Regions from separate parts of the Arthrobacter sp. sptzw42 genome, predicted to be linked through region 2. Evidence: predicted binding sites of a transcription regulator. Region 2 holds the regulator's gene; the other holds the start of a gene.
What was found. Region 2 encodes HrcA, which represses chaperone genes, less so after heat shock. Its sites were predicted from a motif close to TTNGCACTCGNNNNNNNCGAGTGCNAA; they were not measured.
Positions count from the first base shown of each region.

Region 1: AC5RT4_RS08735 (FmdB family zinc ribbon protein) is a predicted target of HrcA. The motif match lies at 7,063-7,089, and genes of this name have one in related genera.

Region 1 covers NZ_JBNHEX010000005.1:201,587-210,651, forward strand. Annotated here, with positions in the region: gene AC5RT4_RS08690 (Lrp/AsnC family transcriptional regulator) at 1-427, shown strand, start outside; gene AC5RT4_RS08695 (MFS transporter) at 442-1,683, opposite strand; gene AC5RT4_RS08700 (Lrp/AsnC family transcriptional regulator) at 1,852-2,400, shown strand; gene corA (magnesium/cobalt transporter CorA) at 2,556-3,551, shown strand; tRNA gene AC5RT4_RS08710 (tRNA-Ala) at 3,589-3,661, opposite strand; gene AC5RT4_RS08715 (hypothetical protein) at 3,771-4,688, opposite strand; gene AC5RT4_RS08720 (GNAT family N-acetyltransferase) at 4,770-5,390, opposite strand; gene galU (UTP--glucose-1-phosphate uridylyltransferase GalU) at 5,395-6,300, opposite strand; gene AC5RT4_RS08730 (5-formyltetrahydrofolate cyclo-ligase) at 6,409-7,029, shown strand; gene AC5RT4_RS08735 (FmdB family zinc ribbon protein) at 7,143-7,415, shown strand; gene cpaB (Flp pilus assembly protein CpaB) at 7,506-8,231, shown strand; gene AC5RT4_RS08745 (AAA family ATPase) at 8,263-9,065, opposite strand, start outside.
Region 2 covers NZ_JBNHEX010000002.1:219,042-228,106, reverse strand. Annotated here, with positions in the region: gene lepA (translation elongation factor 4) at 1-721, shown strand, start outside; gene hemW (radical SAM family heme chaperone HemW) at 758-1,987, shown strand; gene AC5RT4_RS03130 (hypothetical protein) at 2,144-2,446, shown strand; gene AC5RT4_RS03125 (2'-5' RNA ligase family protein) at 2,443-2,955, opposite strand; gene AC5RT4_RS03120 (DUF4870 domain-containing protein) at 3,020-3,439, opposite strand; gene AC5RT4_RS03115 (DUF3097 domain-containing protein) at 3,600-4,454, opposite strand; gene hrcA (heat-inducible transcriptional repressor HrcA) at 4,629-5,642, shown strand; gene dnaJ (molecular chaperone DnaJ) at 5,722-6,849, shown strand; gene AC5RT4_RS03100 (16S rRNA (uracil(1498)-N(3))-methyltransferase) at 6,852-7,634, shown strand; gene AC5RT4_RS03095 (GerMN domain-containing protein) at 7,654-8,604, opposite strand; gene AC5RT4_RS03090 (PhoH family protein) at 8,964-9,065, shown strand, end outside.

The sequences.
Region 1 (9,065 bases), on a different contig from region 2:
TGCGCTGGTGGAGGATGCGAGGATCTCCAACAAGCAGCTTGCCGAACTGGTGGGCATTGCTCCGTCCACAGCGCTGATGCGTACCCGTGCACTGACGGAGCGGGGCATCGTCCAGGGGTTCGAGGCAAAGCTCAATTTGTCCTCCATTGGCAGGTCGGTGCAGGCCCTCGTAGCGGTCCGGCTGCGTGCGCATGACCGGGACCAGATCGACCGTTTTACCGCACGCGTCCCGCATCTGCCGGCAGTCCTGTCCACCTTCCATACCTCCGGCTCAGTGGATTACCTGCTGCACATCGCCGTCGCCACCACCGAGGACCTGCGGGACTGGGTGCTTGATAACCTCGCCACCGATCCGGTGGTGGGCCACACCGAGACCACGCTGGTGTTCGAACACATCCAGGGCAACCACGGGCCGCTCCCGGAGTAGCAGGGATCCGGCGGCTAGTTCCGGGCGCGTACTGCCTGGCCGAGCGTGACGGCAGCCATGACGAGCGCTGCCGAGCCGCACAGCACTACGAATCCGGTGACGGAAGCCGCCAGGCCGAACACGCCCGAGGCCCAGCCGAGCCCCAGGACCGGGACGGCGCTGCCCAGGTAGGTGATGACGTACACCGTGCTGATGGTCTGGGCCTGGCGGGCGGGCTCTACCCGGGCGGCCACGTCGTTGAAGACGGTGCGGAAGGCGGGGCCCTGTCCGGCGCCGGCGGCAAGGCTCGCCGCCACCAGCAGCGCGGGGCTGTTCCAGGCGCCCGCCCCGCCGAGCAGGAGAACCGAGACACCCAGGACGGCAAGCCCGCCTGGAACAACGTAGCGGCCCCGCAGGGTCACCAGCTGGGTCAGCGCTGACGCCGCGAGAGTCAGCCCGGCCAGCACGCCGATTAGCGGGCGGCTCTCGACGGCCAGGATTTGGGCAAAGTAGCCGGGGGCCAGCGAGAGGCAGAAGCCGAACACCGCGAAGCTCAGGAAGCCGACGGCGGCCGCAAGCCAGAATGCGCCCCTCGCCTCCCGCGTGACGGAAGGCCGCCGCGGCGCGAGCAGGTGCAGCGGTCTGGGGCCTGCCGGCGGCTGGATGGCAGGCCGTGCCCGGAGGAGGTACAGCGGGAACAGCAGGGCGGCCAGGACTGCGGCGTGGACGTAGTACGGAGCCGACGTGGCCCCGGGCAGCAGGGACAGCAGCCCGCCGATGACCGGACCGGCAGCCACTCCCCCCGCAGAGGCCAGCAGCGTGAAGCGGGAGGCCCACTCCGGGCGGGAGGGCAGCAGTTCACGCAGGGCAGCGGCACTGGCGCCGGTAGCGAGGGCAACAGCGATACCCTGCAGCGCCCGGCCGGCGCACAGCCCGGCCAGGTTCTGTGCCTCCGCAAAGAGCCAGCCGCCGGCCAGGCCGGCAATAACGGCAAGGATGAGGGCAGCCCGGCGCCCGATGTGGTCCGACCAGTGCCCCGCCAGCATCAGCGTGGCCACCAGGGCCAGAACATAACTCGTGAAGGCAGCAGTGACGTCGAGCGGCGACAGCCCAAGTTCCGCCTGCAGCAGCGGGTACAGGGGCGTGGCGAGGTTGGCGCCCACCAGGAGGGTGAAAATGACGGCACCGGCGAGCACCAGCCGGGCAGTGACCGACGCATCCCACCCTGCCGTTGTGGCTGGAACCGGACGCATGCGTAGTTCACTGAAAACCGTCATTGTGCCGCCTTTGCTGCTGCCGTGGCAGGTGGTCCTTGTGGGAGCCCGCCACGGGTGAACACCTGATGGCTCTACAATGCAGCATCCCTGCGCTTCCGATCGAAAAGTGATGCCAGAATTGAGCAGAATCATCAAGTATCCGGTGCCGCAGTGATGGAGAGTGACCATTTGAATAGTTTGGACCCCACGGATCTCCGGATTCTCCTGGAGCTCATCCGGGACCCCAGGATCCAGATCGGTGAGCTCAGCGATGCGCTCGGGGTTGCCCGGAACACGGCGCAATCGCGCGTACGCCGGCTGCTCCGCGCCGGGGTCCTGCGGTCCGGGGGCCGCGAGGTGGATCTTGAGGCGGTGGGCTACGACGTGGTGGCGTTCGTGACCATCGAAGTTTCGCACCGCGAGCTGGATGGAGTGGTGGGGGCACTCCGGCTGATTCCGCAGGTTCTGGAAGTGCACGAGATCTCCGGCCGGGGCGACGTCTGGTGCCGGGTAGTGGCCACGGATACCCACAACCTCCAGGCGGCCCTGCGGCAGGTCCTGAAGATCAAGGGCGTCATCCGTACCGAAACCGTGCTGGCACTGCACACGCACATCCCCTACCGGACCGAGCCACTGATCAGTGGCCTTACCAAAGCCGCGGGCACCAAAGCCACCGGTGCCGGGCAACACAGCCCTGCAAAACCCCCGAGGGCCGGCCGGCCAGGGGCGGACAGCTAGGATTTTCAGAATGGATTGGCTCTCAAACGTTTCGCAGATCAACTGGCCCGCCGTACTGCCAGCGTTCATCGCCACGCTGGCCATGATCGCCTCCGGAGCAATCATCGGGGCGGGGTCCTGATGCCGGGCATCCCAGCGGCGGAGAACAGCCGGCCATGACCATCATCGATAACGCCGTTTACGTGGACGGCATACGCCACGCTGAGCCCGAGAACCTGGAGCAGACCTTCGAGACCCTCGCGCACCACGGCGGGATGGCCTGGATCGGCCTCTACCGCCCCACCGCCGAGGAAATGGCGGCGGTGGCTGCTGAGTTCGGACTGCATGCGCTGGCTGTGGAAGACGCCATCTCCGCCCACCAGCGTCCCAAGCTCGAGCGCTACGAAGACAATTTGTTCACTGTGCTTCGACCTGCCCGGTACCTGGATGCGACGGAGACGGTGGAGTTCGGTGAACTCCATATCTTCACGGGTAAGAACTTTGTCGTAACAGTGCGGCATGCTGAAACGGCCGGCGTGGCGCGGGTCAGGCAGCGGCTGGAAAGCAGGCCGGACCTCCTGCGGCACGGGCCGGAGGCCGTTCTCTACGCCCTGCTGGACCGGGTAGTGGATGACTACGGGCCGGTGGTGGCCGGGCTTGAAAATGACATCGACGAGATTGAAGACCAGCTGTTCAGCGGCGACACCACCGTATCGCGCCGCATCTACGAACTCGCCCGCGAGGTGATCCAGTTCCAGCGGGCCATCCACCCCCTGCCGGACATGCTGCACCAGCTCGAGCGGGGGTTCGAAAAGTACGGCGTGGAAAGCAACCTCCGGCACAGCCTGCGCGACGTGGAGGACCACGTGGAGCGGGTGATCTCCAGGGCGGACTCCTTCCGTGACCTGCTGCAGAACGCCCTGACCCTGGACGGCACCCTCACCGCCAACCGTCAGAACGAGGCAAGCGCCGAACAGAACGAACAGGTCAAGAAGATCTCGTCCTGGGCGGCGATCTTCTTCGCTCCGTCCTTTGTGGCCGGCGTCTACGGCATGAACTTCGACCACATGCCCGAACTTCACTGGCAACTGGGCTACCCAATGGCAATCGGCCTGATGGCAGCGACGGCCGCCGTAATGTACGCCATCTTCAAGAAGAAGGGCTGGCTGTAGGGGAAGGCAGCAGGGCACGCGCCCGGCGGAAACTTTGTGGAGCTAAGGGGATTCGAACCCCTGACCTCTTCGATGCGAACGAAGCGCTCTACCAACTGAGCTATAACCCCGGGAACCAGCCGCTTTTCTTCAGGTGCGGCACCGGTGAACCTAGGCTACAAATTTTCCCGGCCCAACGCCAACCGGCGCCCCTGCGGCAATGGGCGTGGAACCAGATGGTCAGGCGCGGCGGCGCTGGAGGACGTCGTCGAGATTGCTGAGCGCGCTCTGGGCCTTACTGACCTGCTGGGCGTCCGGGACGGCGACGGCAGGAGCGGCTGCGGAGCCCTGCTTCAGGGAGGGCTTCCCTGTGGCCTTCGGTGCCTCCGGCAACTCAAGCGGCTCGGGTGCGGGCCGTTCAGCCTTGGCAGCCTCGACGTAAACCGGTTTGGGTACCTCCACGGGCTCCCAGGTGCTGGCCGGCGCAGCCTGCACTGCACTGGTGTCACCGGCAGCCACGGCAACGGCAAGGGCCGCCTCACGGAGTTCCACAGCTGTCAGGGGCTTCGCCTTGGGCTTGTCTGCCTCAGCGTCGAACAGCGGACTTTCGGTGCGTACCGGCGCAGCTTCCGGCTTCGGCGGGACGTGTGCTGCAGCCGGCACCGGCGCAGGTGCGCTCATGGCGGAGCGGAAAGCAGCGTCCACTTTGGCCTTGCGGTCCCGGACAGCGAGCCAGCGAAGAAGGGCCACGGACGCCGCGGCCAGGGCCGCGCAGGCGAGAGGAAGAGCTGGAGCACCAAGTCCGAACACCAGCAGTACCGCAGAAATGAACGCGGTCAGCAAGGAAACCAGTCCTGTCAGGGCAAGAGCGGTGCGGCCGTATCGGAAGCGGAACTGGCGCGTTGGCGCAGCTGTGGCTCCGGGCGTCGCGGATCCGGTGCTCTTCCTGGTGTCCATGGCTTTCTCCTGCTGGGCGGCGACCTTCAAAACCAGCCCGGCTCGCGGGTCCGGTATTTCATCGGCGGGGGCATCTGCCAAGAAGTCGCCGGCGGTTTGGAACTGGTGCCGGCGGTTCTGGAGGACGTAAGGGGCAACCCATACAATCCAGAGCACAACGGCAACCACAAGGATCACTGAGCTGCTAAGGGGGAAGTCCACACTCAAAACCGTATGAGCATCATGTCGGCTGCAGCCGCATTGGCCGCGGTGTGTCGTGGAGCGGCCGACAAATCATTGGATTTATGACGGCCTGGAGGCAAGCCAGCGGTGCAGCAATCCCTCCGGAACTTCCTCTGAGGTCAAGGCAAAAGACCGGTGGTCCGCCCACTGGCCGTTGATGTGCAGATAGCGCGGCCGGTAACCCTCATCCCGGAAACCAAGCTTCTCAACTACCCGCAGGCTGGGACCGTTCTCCGGCCGGATGTTGATTTCCATTCGGTGCAGCCCCAGGGCGCGGAAGCAGTGGTCGGTCACCAGGGCCACGGAAGTGGGCGCTATCCCCTGCCCCGCCCGCGACTGGTCCACCCAGTACCCGAGTGTCGCCATCATGGCCGATCCCCAGACTATTGAGGAAACAGTCAACTGACCCACGATCGCAGGGTTCCTGCTGGCGGGACCCCTCTCCGTGATGACAAAGGGAAGGGCCGTCGACTGGGCCGCCTGCGAGTTCAGCGAACGGACCATTTGCCGGTAATCAGGGAGGCCTCCGGCCGGGTCCGGGTTGGAAGCTTCCCATGGCGCCAGCCATTCACTGTTCCGGGCCCGGACTTCCGTCCACTCCTTTTTGTCGCGGTACCTGATGGGCCTCAGGACCAGGTCGCCGCACTCCAGGGTCACGGGCCAGATGGGGCCGGGCCGCACGGTGCTACTTGGACAGGCCGGCGGTGAAGCCCGGCAGCCACTCCCGCAGGCCCGGACCGAGGTCTTCGCTGTCGATGGCGAGCTGGACGCAGGCCTTGAGGTAGCTCAGCTTGTCGCCCGTATCGTAGCGGCGTCCCCGGAAGACAACGCCGTAGACGCCTTGCCCCTCGCCGTCGCCGGACGCGAGCTCCTGCAGGGCATCAGTGAGCTGGATTTCGCCGCCACGGCCAGGTCCGGTGCGTTCGAGGACGTCAAAGACGGCGGGGTGCAGCACGTAGCGGCCAATGACTGCAAGGTTGGAAGGGGCTTCCTCGGCGGAGGGTTTCTCCACGAGGCGGTTGACGCGGACAAAGCCCTCGCCGTCGATCTCTGCAATATCGGCACAGCCGTAGGCGCTGATCTGGGACGGGTCCACCTCGATGAGCGCGATGACGGACCCTCCCGTTTTCGCCTGCACCTCGATCATGGTGCTGAGGAGTTCGTCGCGGGCGTCGATGAGGTCGTCGCCCAGGAGGACGGCGAAGGCTTCGTTGCCCACGTGCTGCCTTGCACGCAGCACGGCATGGCCCAGGCCGTTCGGGTCGCCCTGGCGGACGTAGTGGATGTCGCCGAGGTTGCTGGCGGCCTGGATGGACGCAAGCTTCGCCGTGTCGCCCTTGTCCTCCAGGGTGGATTCGAGCGCCGGCACCCTGTCAAAGTGGTCTTCCAGGGCCCGCTTGTTCCGCCCGGTAATCATCAGGACATCGTTCAGGCCCACGTTCACGGCTTCCTCAACGACGTACTGGATGGCAGGCTTGTCCACGACCGGAAGCATTTCCTTGGGCATGGCCTTGGTGGCAGGCAGGAACCTGGTGCCGAGTCCGGCAGCGGGGATAACGGCTTTGCGAACTCTCGGGTTACTGGTAGTCACCCGACTAATCTAACGTCAGCGTCAAGCATTCAGTAATCATTGAACGGCCGGGGGCAGCCCCTGCGGCACAGACCTACCGCCGAACGGCGAGCGATGGAGGAGTACAGCGTGCTTGAGGATGCGAAGGCAACCAAGACCAGGATCCGTACCGCACACCGTCTGCGGCGGGCAGCCTTGACCCCGCAGCAATTGGAAGCCGCAGGGACAGGAATCGCCCGCCATGGCGTGGATTGGGCCGCCTCACTGGCCGGTGGAGCTCCTGCCACGTTCTGCGTTTACTTTGGGGTCGGCGTGGAACCGCCCACCCTTCCGTTGATCGACGCACTCCACACCAACGGCCACCGGGTCCTGCTCCCGGTGTGCGAACCCGGGCGGGAACTGGCGTGGGTCTTCTGGAACCCGGACGCCGGTTTTGAGCAGAGCCGGTACGCGCCCATCCTGGAACCGATCGGCGACCGGCATGGACCCGATGTGGCAGGAACCGCCGCCGCCCTTTTCATCCCGGCCACCGCCGTCGACCTTGCCGGCAACCGGGTTGGGCAAGGCGGGGGGTACTACGACAAGTTTCTGGGGCATCTGGCAACAGCGGGGAAGGATATTCCGCTCGCGGCCGTTATCTATGACGAAGAATTGCTCCCCGTCGGTGAAATCCCGGAGGAGGAGTTCGACCGCCCCGTCCCTGCCGTCCTGGCACCTTCCGGGTTCCGGCAGCTCAACGGGCACCACTAGGTCCCGCAGCGCGTTGTTGCGGAGATGATAGAATTAGCACTCAGGCCCTGCGACTGCTAACGGTATGACCGCGCAGCACGGGACCTCTCGTTTGCCCAAGAGGAGGAGCACCAGTGCCAACGTATGCGTACGCCTGCAAGGATTGCGGCCATGCCTTCGATATCGTCCAGTCGTTTTCGGACAGCACGCTGACCTCGTGCCCCGAATGCCAGGGGACGCTGCGCAAGAAGTTCAACAGCGTGGGTGTTGTGTTCAAGGGCTCCGGCTTCTACCGCACTGATTCCCGGGACTCGAAGGGAAGCACGGTCTCGCCGGCCCCCGCGGCTGCAACGCCCGCTCCCGCTGCGGCGCCTGCCGCGTCCGCTCCGGCGGCCGCAGCCAGCTAAGCAAGGCCATTCGACGCCGGCCGGACCGGCTTGTCCACATAGCGCTCCGCGCTCCTGTTGCGGTCATTCCCGCAGCCGTAGCGTAGGCGCATGCCTTTTAACCTTCTTGGCCCCGGCCGCGCTGCCTCACGTCATCCGCGCACCCCTCGGCGTCCTGTCAGCTCCGGCCGCAGGTCGGTCGCGGCCTGGTTCGGCAGGTGGCTGAGCCGGAACCGGCGGCTTGCTGCGGCGTTGCTGCTGTGTGGAGCGGCTTCCATCACCGTCCACCAGCTCACCCCCGCGCCCGTCCACACTGTCACTGCCCTGGCCGCTGCCAGGGATCTTCCCGCCGGTTCAACAATGGCACCGGCAGATCTAGCGCAGGTTCAGGTGCCGCCGGCCATGATGGCCGCAGGTTTCCTGGACAACGAAAGCGGGTTGGCCGGCAAGCAGCTGGCGGCTCCGCTGCGCAAAGGACAGCTGCTGACGGACGCCCAGCTGCTGGGTCCCGGGCTTTTGGCCGGCACGCCGCCGGGCTCAGCAGCAGTTCCGCTGCGCATGGCTGATCCGTCGTCCATCCAGCTCGTCTCGCCGGGCCAGCTGGTGAACGTGGTGCTGACGGCGGGCAACGGCTTCGACCAGTTGGCACCGTCCGAAGTCCTGGCTACGGCTGTGCCGGTGTTGTGGACCTCCGGCAAGGGCGGCGGGAGCGGGCAGTGGCTGGGCACGGCGGAGACGGACGGGCTCATCGTGGTGGCCGCCAGCGCCGAGCAGGCTGCACGGCTGGCCGGCGCTTCCACCCAGGGCAAGCTGTTTTTCGTCCTCGTTGGGCCCTAGCCACCGCGGAAGCATGGCCGGCCCCGGTCGATCAGCCCCAGTGCGGCGGCTTCTGTTCCTTCAGCCAGGCATCGTGATCGTCGTCGGCATCGCCCCAGCGCCTCGGGTCATCTTCCGAGGCTTTCGTCGGCAGAATGCCTTGCGTCGCGCCCTGCGCCTGGTCCTTGCCCTGCTCTTGATCCTGTTCGTCTTCCGGAGCCGGGTCAACGGGGACGGACTGCGCGTCCCCAGCTGCGTTGTTGTTCTCTTCAGGGGCCACGGAGACCGCCTCCTTGCTGTCCAATTCTTTGTCCTGCGGCCGGGGGCGTGCCTGTTCCCCGGCGTCGATACCATTCAGCGCCTGGTCCACATCGTCGTCAAGGAATCCTGTTGAGGGTGCCGTCCGCCCGGGAAGCACCACCCGCTCAAGTCCCAGGTAGCCGGCAATCCGGTCGGCACAGGCTGACGGATCAGTGAAAACCTCGATTGTCCACAGCGGCATGTACCGCCATCCCAGCCGCTCCAGGAGTTGCGGCCGCAGCCGGCTTCGTTCGCGCACGCTCATGGTGCGGTACTGCTCGGTACCGTCGGACTCGATGGCAACCGGCCACGGCAAGTCGGTCTCGTCCCGGCCCATGGTGCTCAATGGATCCGCTGCCGCCACAACGTCGATGGCACCGTCATACTGGTGCCAGACCCGCGCACCGCGTGCCCGCAGCCGGTCCCCCAGGTCAGCGACCAGGGGATCCGCGCCAAGTGCCTGTTCGCTGGCCGCCGCGCGGGAAGCAGGGGTTCCCAGATCCGTGTTCCCCGAGATCTCGCGGTCCAGCAGGGAGTACAGGTCCACCGCGCCGT
Region 2 (9,065 bases):
CTCCACCGCTCCGAACGTGGAATATGAGGTAACGCTGGAGGACAAAAAGGTTATCCACGTTACCAACCCCAGCGAATACCCCTCCGGCAAAATCTCCGAAGTCCGGGAGCCAATGGTGTCCGCCACCATCCTGGCGCCGAACGAGTTCGTCGGCGCCATCATGGAGCTGTGCCAGAGCCGGCGCGGCGTGATGGGCGGCATGGACTACCTGTCCGAGGACAGGGTTGAGATCCGGTACCGGCTGCCGCTGGCTGAGATCGTGTTCGACTTCTTCGACATCCTCAAGTCCAAGACCCGAGGCTATGGTTCGCTTGACTGGAAGGCCGACGGTGACCAGGTGGCCGACCTCGTGAAGGTGGACATCATGCTCCAGGGCGAGCAGGTGGATGCCTTCTCCGCCATCACACACCGCGGCAAGGCGTACGCCTACGGCGTCATGATGACCACCAAGCTGCGCGAACTCATTCCGCGCCAGCAGTTTGAGGTGCCCATCCAGGCCGCCATCGGCTCAAGGATCATCGCGCGCGAAAGCATCCGCGCTATCCGCAAGGACGTGCTGGCCAAGTGCTACGGCGGTGACATCTCGCGCAAGCGCAAACTGCTGGAAAAGCAGAAAGAAGGCAAGAAGCGCATGAAGATGGTGGGCCGGGTCGAGGTCCCCCAGGAAGCATTCATCGCCGCGCTGACCACCGACGAGTCCAAGGACAAGGCCAAAAAGTAGTGAACACCGCGTCCGGCAACACCGGAGGCCCCTGCAATGCCTAGCACCCTTCCCCTCGGCGACCCCGCGCCGTCGGACGGCCTGCTGCCTGCCCAGGCAGCGGACGGTTCGGCGGAGCGGGCGTTCGGCCTGTACGTGCACATCCCGTTCTGCGCTGTGCGTTGCGGATACTGCGACTTCAACACCTATACCGCCACGGAACTCGGCGGCGGCGCCTCCCAGGATGCGTATGCGGGCACGGCCGCCTCTGAGGTGTCGATGGCGGCCCGGGTACTGGCCCAATCCGGCCTGCCTCCCAGGAAGCTGAGCACGGTGTTCTTCGGAGGGGGCACGCCCACCCTGCTCCCCGCAGAGGATCTTGCCCTGATCCTCCGCCGCGCCATAGACCACTGGGGAATTGAAAACGGCGCCGAGGTCACCACGGAGGCGAACCCCGATTCGGTCACGCCGGAATCCCTCGCCATCCTCAAGGAGGCCGGCTTCACCCGGATCTCCTTCGGCATGCAGTCCGCCGTTCCGCACGTCCTCAAGGTGCTGGACCGCACGCACTCGCCCGCCAGGGTCCCGCAGGTGGTCCAGTGGGCCCGCGAGGCCGGGCTCGCCGTCAGCCTGGACCTGATCTACGGAACGCCGGGGGAGTCGCTGGCGGACTGGAGGTGCTCCCTGGAGACAGCACTGTCCTACGGGCCCGACCACATCAGCGCCTACGCGCTGATCGTGGAGGACGGTACCAAGCTCGCTGCCCAGATCCGCCGCGGTGAGGTACCGGGAATCGACGACGACGACCACGCCGACAAGTATGAGCTCGCCGACCAGCTGATCACCGAAGCCGGCCTCGGCTGGTACGAGGTCAGCAACTGGGCCCGCACCCCGGAGCAGGCGTGCCGGCACAACCTGGCCTACTGGCGCGGTGATGACTGGTGGGGGATCGGACCCGGCGCGCATTCGCACGTGGGGGGAGTCCGCTGGTGGAACGTCAAGCATCCCGCCGCGTATGCAGGCCGTCTGGCGCAGGGTCTTTCGCCTGCCGCCGGCAGGGAAACGCTTGACCCGGAAACCCGGAACGTGGAACGGGTGATGCTCGAGGCCCGCCTGCAGGCCGGCCTGGAGGTTTCCGCCCTCGGTGCCGAAGGCCGCCACCAGGTCGCAGGCCTGATCGCCGACGGCCTGGTGGAGCCGGCCGCAGCCTTCCGGGGACGCCTCGTCCTCACCCTCAAGGGCAGGCTGCTGGCCGACGCGGTGGTCCGCCGCGTACTGCCTGACTGATGCGCGGCCTCCCGCAGTCCGGGGGTTAAGCCTATGATGTGCACAGCAACGAAGAGTCTGGGGGAGGACGTGGGAAGCAAGAGGGCCATTTTGCTCGTGCCCGACCGGGAGGAATGGGAAAGTCAGTTCAGACGGTACGCGCAAAGGCGTAAGCGCGTGGGGGCCTGGATAGGAATTGCGATCGGTGGACCGCTTTTGGCAGGATCTCTCTACTTAACCGGGCTGCTCTACCCTCTGCTCCGGGGAGACATCGCGGCCGGCCACCCCAGCTACGACTCCTACAGGACTGCAGCGGCCACCGCACTCCTCGTTGTTGTTGCTGCTTTGGTGCTTTACGCGGGGTCCAGCATCATGTTCAGCCGCTGGCTCAGGAAAACCCACGTACTTCTGGGCTTCAACCCCGATGGTTCCTTCGCGGAAGTCCGCTGTGCCCTCACTCCCGACAGTACGAATTCCTAATCCGCAGGACGGCCGCCCAGGGACGTGATGGTACGGGTGGAACTGTCCCAAAGACGGGCCTCGACGCACTGACCCTCAGTCCTGGCCCCCAGGGCATCCAGGGCCGCCCCGAGCCGGTGCCCGGGTAACCTGCGGGCAAGGGTGACGTGCGGCGTCCAGGCATTCGGAAGGGTGTTTTCGTAGGCGCCGGTACACCGCTGATGCAGCCGGGCGTGAAGTTGGAGTAGATCCGCCGCCGGCACAACCAAGCGCGCCAGAACGTATTTGCCGGCCCCGGCAGGAAAGACCACCAGGCCTGAAAACCTGATACTGAACGGCAGCCCGCTCCACAGGTCATGGATGTCCGGCCCAACATCGAGCAGGTTGCCTGCGGCCAGTGTGATGTGTGGCCTGTTGCTGGGGGAGGTGTGCGAGGCGAGGCTCGGCAGGCCGGCTTCCGAGAGCGTGGCCCAATCAGTCCTGATGGAAGAATCCGTGGATTCCCCGAAGGTCAACTCGACGCTGCGCATTTCCCCATCATGCCTGACGGACGCAGATGCTATGGCTTTTACCCTGGCGCAGAGCCCGGTTGCGTTACTTGATCCAGCGCAGGTTGTACGGGTAGCGGTGCGGCTGGCCGCGGTTGACATGGATTCCGGCAGCCACCGAAAAGCAGGTCAGACCAATCCAGATCAGGGTGGCGATAACGGCAAAAATGTTGCCGATCACCGGCACGAAGACCAGGATGTTGGCAACCACTGCGGCGATGGTGGGCGGCAGGCTGAAGTTCAGCGCCTCCTTTGACTCCTGCGCAGTGAACGGGCCGCGGTCACGGAAGATCAGGTAGATCAGGAGCGAAGGAACGCAGCCCAAGATGCCGCCGAAGTGGGCCAGCGTGGCCCACTGGCGGTCTTCGCTGGCTGTCAGGGGCAGGGCATTCGCCGGAACGCCGTGGTACTCCGAACGGGCCTGGCCCACCGGGCTGTCCCTGTGATCGCGTGCATTTTCTGCCACAGTCTGTTCCTTCTGGAGTGCAATGGTGCTGACTAAGAATGCCATGCCTGCTGACGGTCCTGCGATCGGCAGGCACCGCAGTACCAAGAATACTGGGTGCAACGCCGATGCCCGACCCTATCCGCCTTCCGGCAGCGCGACAGCCCGGCCCGCGGCGGGCTCAGGGGACGGTGAGGAAATCGATGACTTCCTCCACCCTCCCCAGCAGCGACGCCTCCAGATCGGCGTAGCTGCGGACGGCGCCCAGCAGCTTCTGCCACCCGAGGCCGATGTCCTCTTTGGTCTCGTGAGGCCAGCCGAAGGCGGACAGGATGCCGGTTTTCCAGTCCTGCCCGCGCGGCACCACCGGCCATTTCTCGATTCCCAGCACAGCCGGGCGGATTGCCTGCCACACGTCAACGTAGGGGTGCCCCACAATCAGCACATTGCCTGCAGCGCCGGGACAGGACATCACGGATTCGGCAATGCGCGACTCCTTTGAGTCGGGCACCAGGTGGTCCACGAGCACCCCCAGGCGCCTGGCCGGGCCCGGCTTAAAATCGGCCACAGCGGCAGCGAGGTCATCAATGCCGTGGAGGGGTTCGACGACGATGCCCTCCACCCGAAGGTCATCGCCCCACACCTTCTCGACGAGCTCGGCGTCGTGCTTTCCCTCCACCCAGATGCGGCTCGCCTTGGCAACCTGGGCCCGCTGCCCAGCCACCCGGACAGAACCCGACGCCGTCCTGCCGGCCGCGGCCCCGGAGCCGGCGGCCGGCCGCGGGGACGGGGGCATCAGCCGGATTGCCTGCCCTTCAAGGAGGAACCCGAAACCCAGCCGGAAGGACCGGGACTTGCCGCGGCGGTCTTCCAGGGCCACCACATGCATCCCACCCGATTTCTCTACCCGGGTTACCGCGCCCACCCAGCCGGACTGGACATCCTCCAGCACCATGCCCCGCTCCACGGGTACTTCAGGCAGTTGCGTCCGGGCAGGTGCGGACAGGTCCTGGGCTCCCCAGTTCTGGTAATGCATGGAATCACTCGCCTCGTGCTGGATGGTGGCCCGAAATTTCGCCTGGAGCGGTACCAATGCTAACAACGGGGCGAGTCATAATAGACTGTTAGCACTTGGGCATGTCGAGTGCTAACCCCTGGAGAGATACGGTGCGGGCAGAACGTCTGCCCTGAACCTGGATGGAGGTGGAGTGTGAGCGAGCCGCGCAAACTGGAAGTATTGCGGGCCATAGTGGAGGACTACGTCCACTCCCGTGAGCCCGTCGGGTCCAAGGCCCTGGTGGAGCGGCACCATCTCGGTGTCTCCAGCGCAACCATCCGCAACGACATGGCAGCGCTTGAGGACGAAGGACTGATCACCGCACCGCACACCAGCGCAGGCCGTATCCCCACCGACAAGGGCTACCGGCTCTTCGTCGACCAGATTTCCGCAGTAAAGCCTTTGTCCCAGGCTGAGCGGCGTGCCATCCAGTCACTGCTCGAAGGCGCGGACGACCTTGACGACGTGCTGGAACGCACCGTCCGGCTCCTGTCCCAGCTGACAAACCAGGTGGCGGTGGTCCAGTACCCACACCTCAACCGGGCACTGGTCCGCCACATCGAATTCGTTCTCCTTGCCCCGCGGAAGGTGCTGGTGGTACTGATCGCCGACAGCGGCAAGGTTGAACAGCGGGTCATCGACGTCGGGCAGGACCTCGCGGATGATGCCATCGCTGCTTTGCGCGGCCGCTTCCTCGGATCGCTCGCCGGAACTCCCCTGGCGCAGCTCGGACAGTCCCTGCCCGCAGTGGTGTCCGGGGCTGCCCCCGGTCAACGCCAGGCAGCCCAGGCACTTGCGCACGGGCTGGAGGCCCTGGCCCACAGCAGCCGCGAAGACCGGATGGTGATGGCCGGCACAGCAAACCTTGCGCGGTCCAACGTTGATTTTCCGCTAAGCATCGGACCTGTGCTGGAGGCGCTCGAGGAGCAGGTGGTGATGCTGCGCCTGCTGAGCGAGATGGCGCAGGACCACCGCGGAGTTGCCGTGAGCATCGGGCGTGAAAACCCCTACGACGGCCTGGCGGAGGCATCCGTCGTGGCCACGGGCTACGGCCCGGACAGTGTCGCCAAAATCGGCGTGCTGGGTCCCACCAGGATGGATTACCCCACCACCATGGCGGCAGTGAGGGCTGTGGCCCGTTACCTGTCACGGATCCTGGGACCCTGACCGCAGTACAGCGCCCCTGGGCGCACAGCAGTGTATGCAGCACGACTGCAGGCAGAACAACAAGGAAGAGATACAAACTTTGAGCAGCCACTACGAAGTCCTTGGAGTCGCACCGGATGCCACCGGGGAAGAGATCAAGAAGGCCTACCGCAAGCTGGCCCGAACCCTTCACCCGGATGTGAATCCCGGTGAAGATGTTGCGGACCGCTTCAAGGCAGTAACCCACGCCTACGAGGTTCTCTCGGATCCCCAGAAGCGCCGGGTCTACGACACCACCGGCAACGAGAACGGCACGGACAACGGATTCGGCGGCGGGGCCTACGCCGGCCAGGGCTTCGCTTTCCAGGACATCTTCGACACCTTCTTCGGCGCAGGTGGCACCACGGGCCCCGCCTCAAGGGTCCGGCGCGGGCAGGATGCGCTCATCAGCGTCAGGATCGAGCTCCGCGACGCCGTATTTGGGGTCAACAAGAAGCTCGAAGTGGACACGGCAGTACTCTGCCCCACCTGTGAGGGCTCCTGCTGCCGGCCCGGAACCCATCCTGAGCGCTGCGATATCTGCGGCGGCAGCGGCCAGGTCCAGAGGGCTGTCCGCTCAATCCTGGGCCAGGTCATGACCGCCGCGCCCTGCGGCACCTGCGAAGGTTTTGGAACTGTTATCAAGGACCCCTGCAACGAGTGCAGCGGGCAGGGCCGGATTCGCAGCCGCCGTTCCCTGACCATCAAGGTTCCTGCCGGCGTCGCCACAGGGACACGCATCCAGCTGTCCGGCCAGGGCGAAGCCGGTCCCGCCGGCGGTCCCGCCGGCGACCTGTACGTGGAAATCCGCGTCAACAACGATGCCACCTATGTCCGGGAAGGCGACGACCTGCACGCCACCCTGAACATTCCCATGACGGCGGCTGCCCTGGGCACCGACGTAACCCTGGAAACCTTCGACGGGCCCCAGGAGATCGACGTGAAGGCCGGCACCCAGTCCGGCGAAATCATCACCCTGCGCGGACTGGGCGTCACCCATCTGCGCGGGTACGGCCGCGGCGACCTGAAGGTCCATCTCCAGGTGGAGACTCCCGCCAAGCTCGATGCGCAGCAGGAGGACCTGCTGCGGCAGTTGGCCAAACTTCGCGGCGAGCAGATCACCGATGGCAAACTTGCTGCCGGCGGCGGCATGTTCGCCAAGCTCCGGGACCGGCTCGGTAACCTGTAGCGGTGAGCAACCCCGTCTTTTTCACCGCGCCCGGGTCACTGGACCGGATGGTGCCGGCAGGGACTTTTGTCCTGGAAGGACCCGAGGCGCGGCACGCGGTCACCGTTAAGCGGCTGGCACCGGGTGAGCCGGTGGACATTGTGGACGGCGCCGGGACCCGGATGAGCGGCAAGGTCACAGCTGCTTCGCCTTCCATGCTCGAAGTGGCTTGTGACTCAGTGGTTGTTGAGCACCGGCCGGACATCCGGCTGGTGCTGGTCCAGGCGTTGGCCAAGGGCGACCGGGATGAGCTTGCCATTGAAACGGCCACCGAACTTGGCATCGACGCCGTCGTCCCCTGGCAGTCCGAGCGGTCCATCGTGCGCTGGAAAGGCGACCGTGCGGCCAAGGCGCACGCCAAGTGGCAGTCGGTTGTTTCCGCCGCCGCGAAACAGGCACGCCGCGCCTGGATCCCCGAGGTGCGGGCTGCCGTCGACACTGCCGGCCTTGCCAACGCCGTGGAGCAAGCGGGCCTTGCCGTTATCCTGCACGAAGATGCCGTGCGCCCCTTCCGGGCAGTCCTGGCGACGTGGCTCGAAACCGGGGCCGCGGACGGGGTGCGGGAAGTACTCCTGATCGTGGGGCCGGAGGGCGGCATCAGCCAGCGGGAAGTGACGAGGCTGTGCGGCCGGGGCGCCGTCACGGCTCTCCTGGGGCACCATGTGCTGCGTTCGTCAACTGCCGGACCCGCCGCCGTCGTCCTTGCCAGCGACGTCTTGGGCCGCTGGGCCGCGCCGGCTCTCTGAGCCGGGAACAACAGCAGGGCTAACGGACCTTGAAGCTCCGGGTGTCTTCGCTGCCGTCCTCTTGGCCTTCCGGGCTGGAGGTCTGGGCCACGCGCAACTCGAAGTCCCCCTCCGGCAGGTTAAGGGCCAGGGTGAATACGCCTGCCTGTGCCGGGTCCGCAGCTGCTGTTGTCTCACCGGTCAGGAAGGGGGTCTTGTTTCCATTATTTTCGGACCGCAGGATCTGCCAGCGCAGCTTGCCCCCCGGAACTGTGCTCCGGCCAGTGATCTTGACACTGCCGTTCGCCATCTCCACGTTCTCCTGGGGGTCGATGACCCACACGGGAGCCACCAGCCCCGCCGTCCGGGCCATCGGCGAGCCCAGCTGCACATGGTTAAAGGCGACGTAGTCGGTGTGGCCATCCACAAGAATCCGGACGCGGATCTGCTGCCCGGAATCAATTAACCCCGAACTCGCCGCCGCCGCGGTCGCGGTATAAACCAGCTGCTGAACCGCCCGGGCTGCCATATCGGCGTCAAGATTGCTGTTAAAGGCATCCTCCGACACATCCACGGTGATGACGTCCTTGCCGGAGATCGACGTAGCAAGCTCGCGGGGATTCTGCCACGGCGTAAAGAAGTCGGGATCCAGCGGTTTTTCGGACATCATGGCGCGGAGGGCGGCCGTCACCGGATTCTCCTGACCGGGAACCTCCCGGAATTCCCGATAGAGGAAGACGCTGCTGTTGCTGCGGCCGATCCAGTAGACGGGTGCTTTGTTGGAGGACTGTGTAGTCTCCAGGGGAGCGCTGGTGGATGGGGCACTGGATGTGGTTCCCGGGCTGGAGGACAGGAGGCCGGTGGGCGCTGGCCCCGGTTCGGCGATGCAGCCCGTCAGGGCAGGGACCACGAGCAGGAGACCGGCGAAGACCGTTGAACGGGCGCCGCTGAAGAGGTCACGGGCGCGGCGGGGCGCTGCGGTTTCCGGCACCTTGATTGCCCTGTCCTTTCCTGGTCGGATAGGCCGATCCCCGGTCGGCCATGGTGTTCCAGCAGCGGGCTGGATTTCCAGCATTGCACAGCCCCGGGGAGCAGATGCGCCGGGATGCGCCGGGCCGGCCAACTGCAACGGGAACGATATGAGGCCGATATGAAGTTGATACCTAATAACGGGAACAAGTGCTGTGCCCGTTCCGGAAAGCACCGGAAGCCCGGATGCGGTATGGGGCCAGGAGTGCCTGCTGGCGTAGGATGGAAGGTACTGCTGGAGGCAACGGCAACATCCGCCGCATACCAGCTGACAGCTACTGTTTCGACATCGAGGGGATCACAGGCCTGCGGGCCAGCACTATGACTGAATCAGCTAACGGAAAGCGCAGGCTTGTCACCGGCGAGGGCGCAGCGGGCGAATTTCCCCACACACTTCCCGGCGTCCGTACCGAAGTGGTCCTC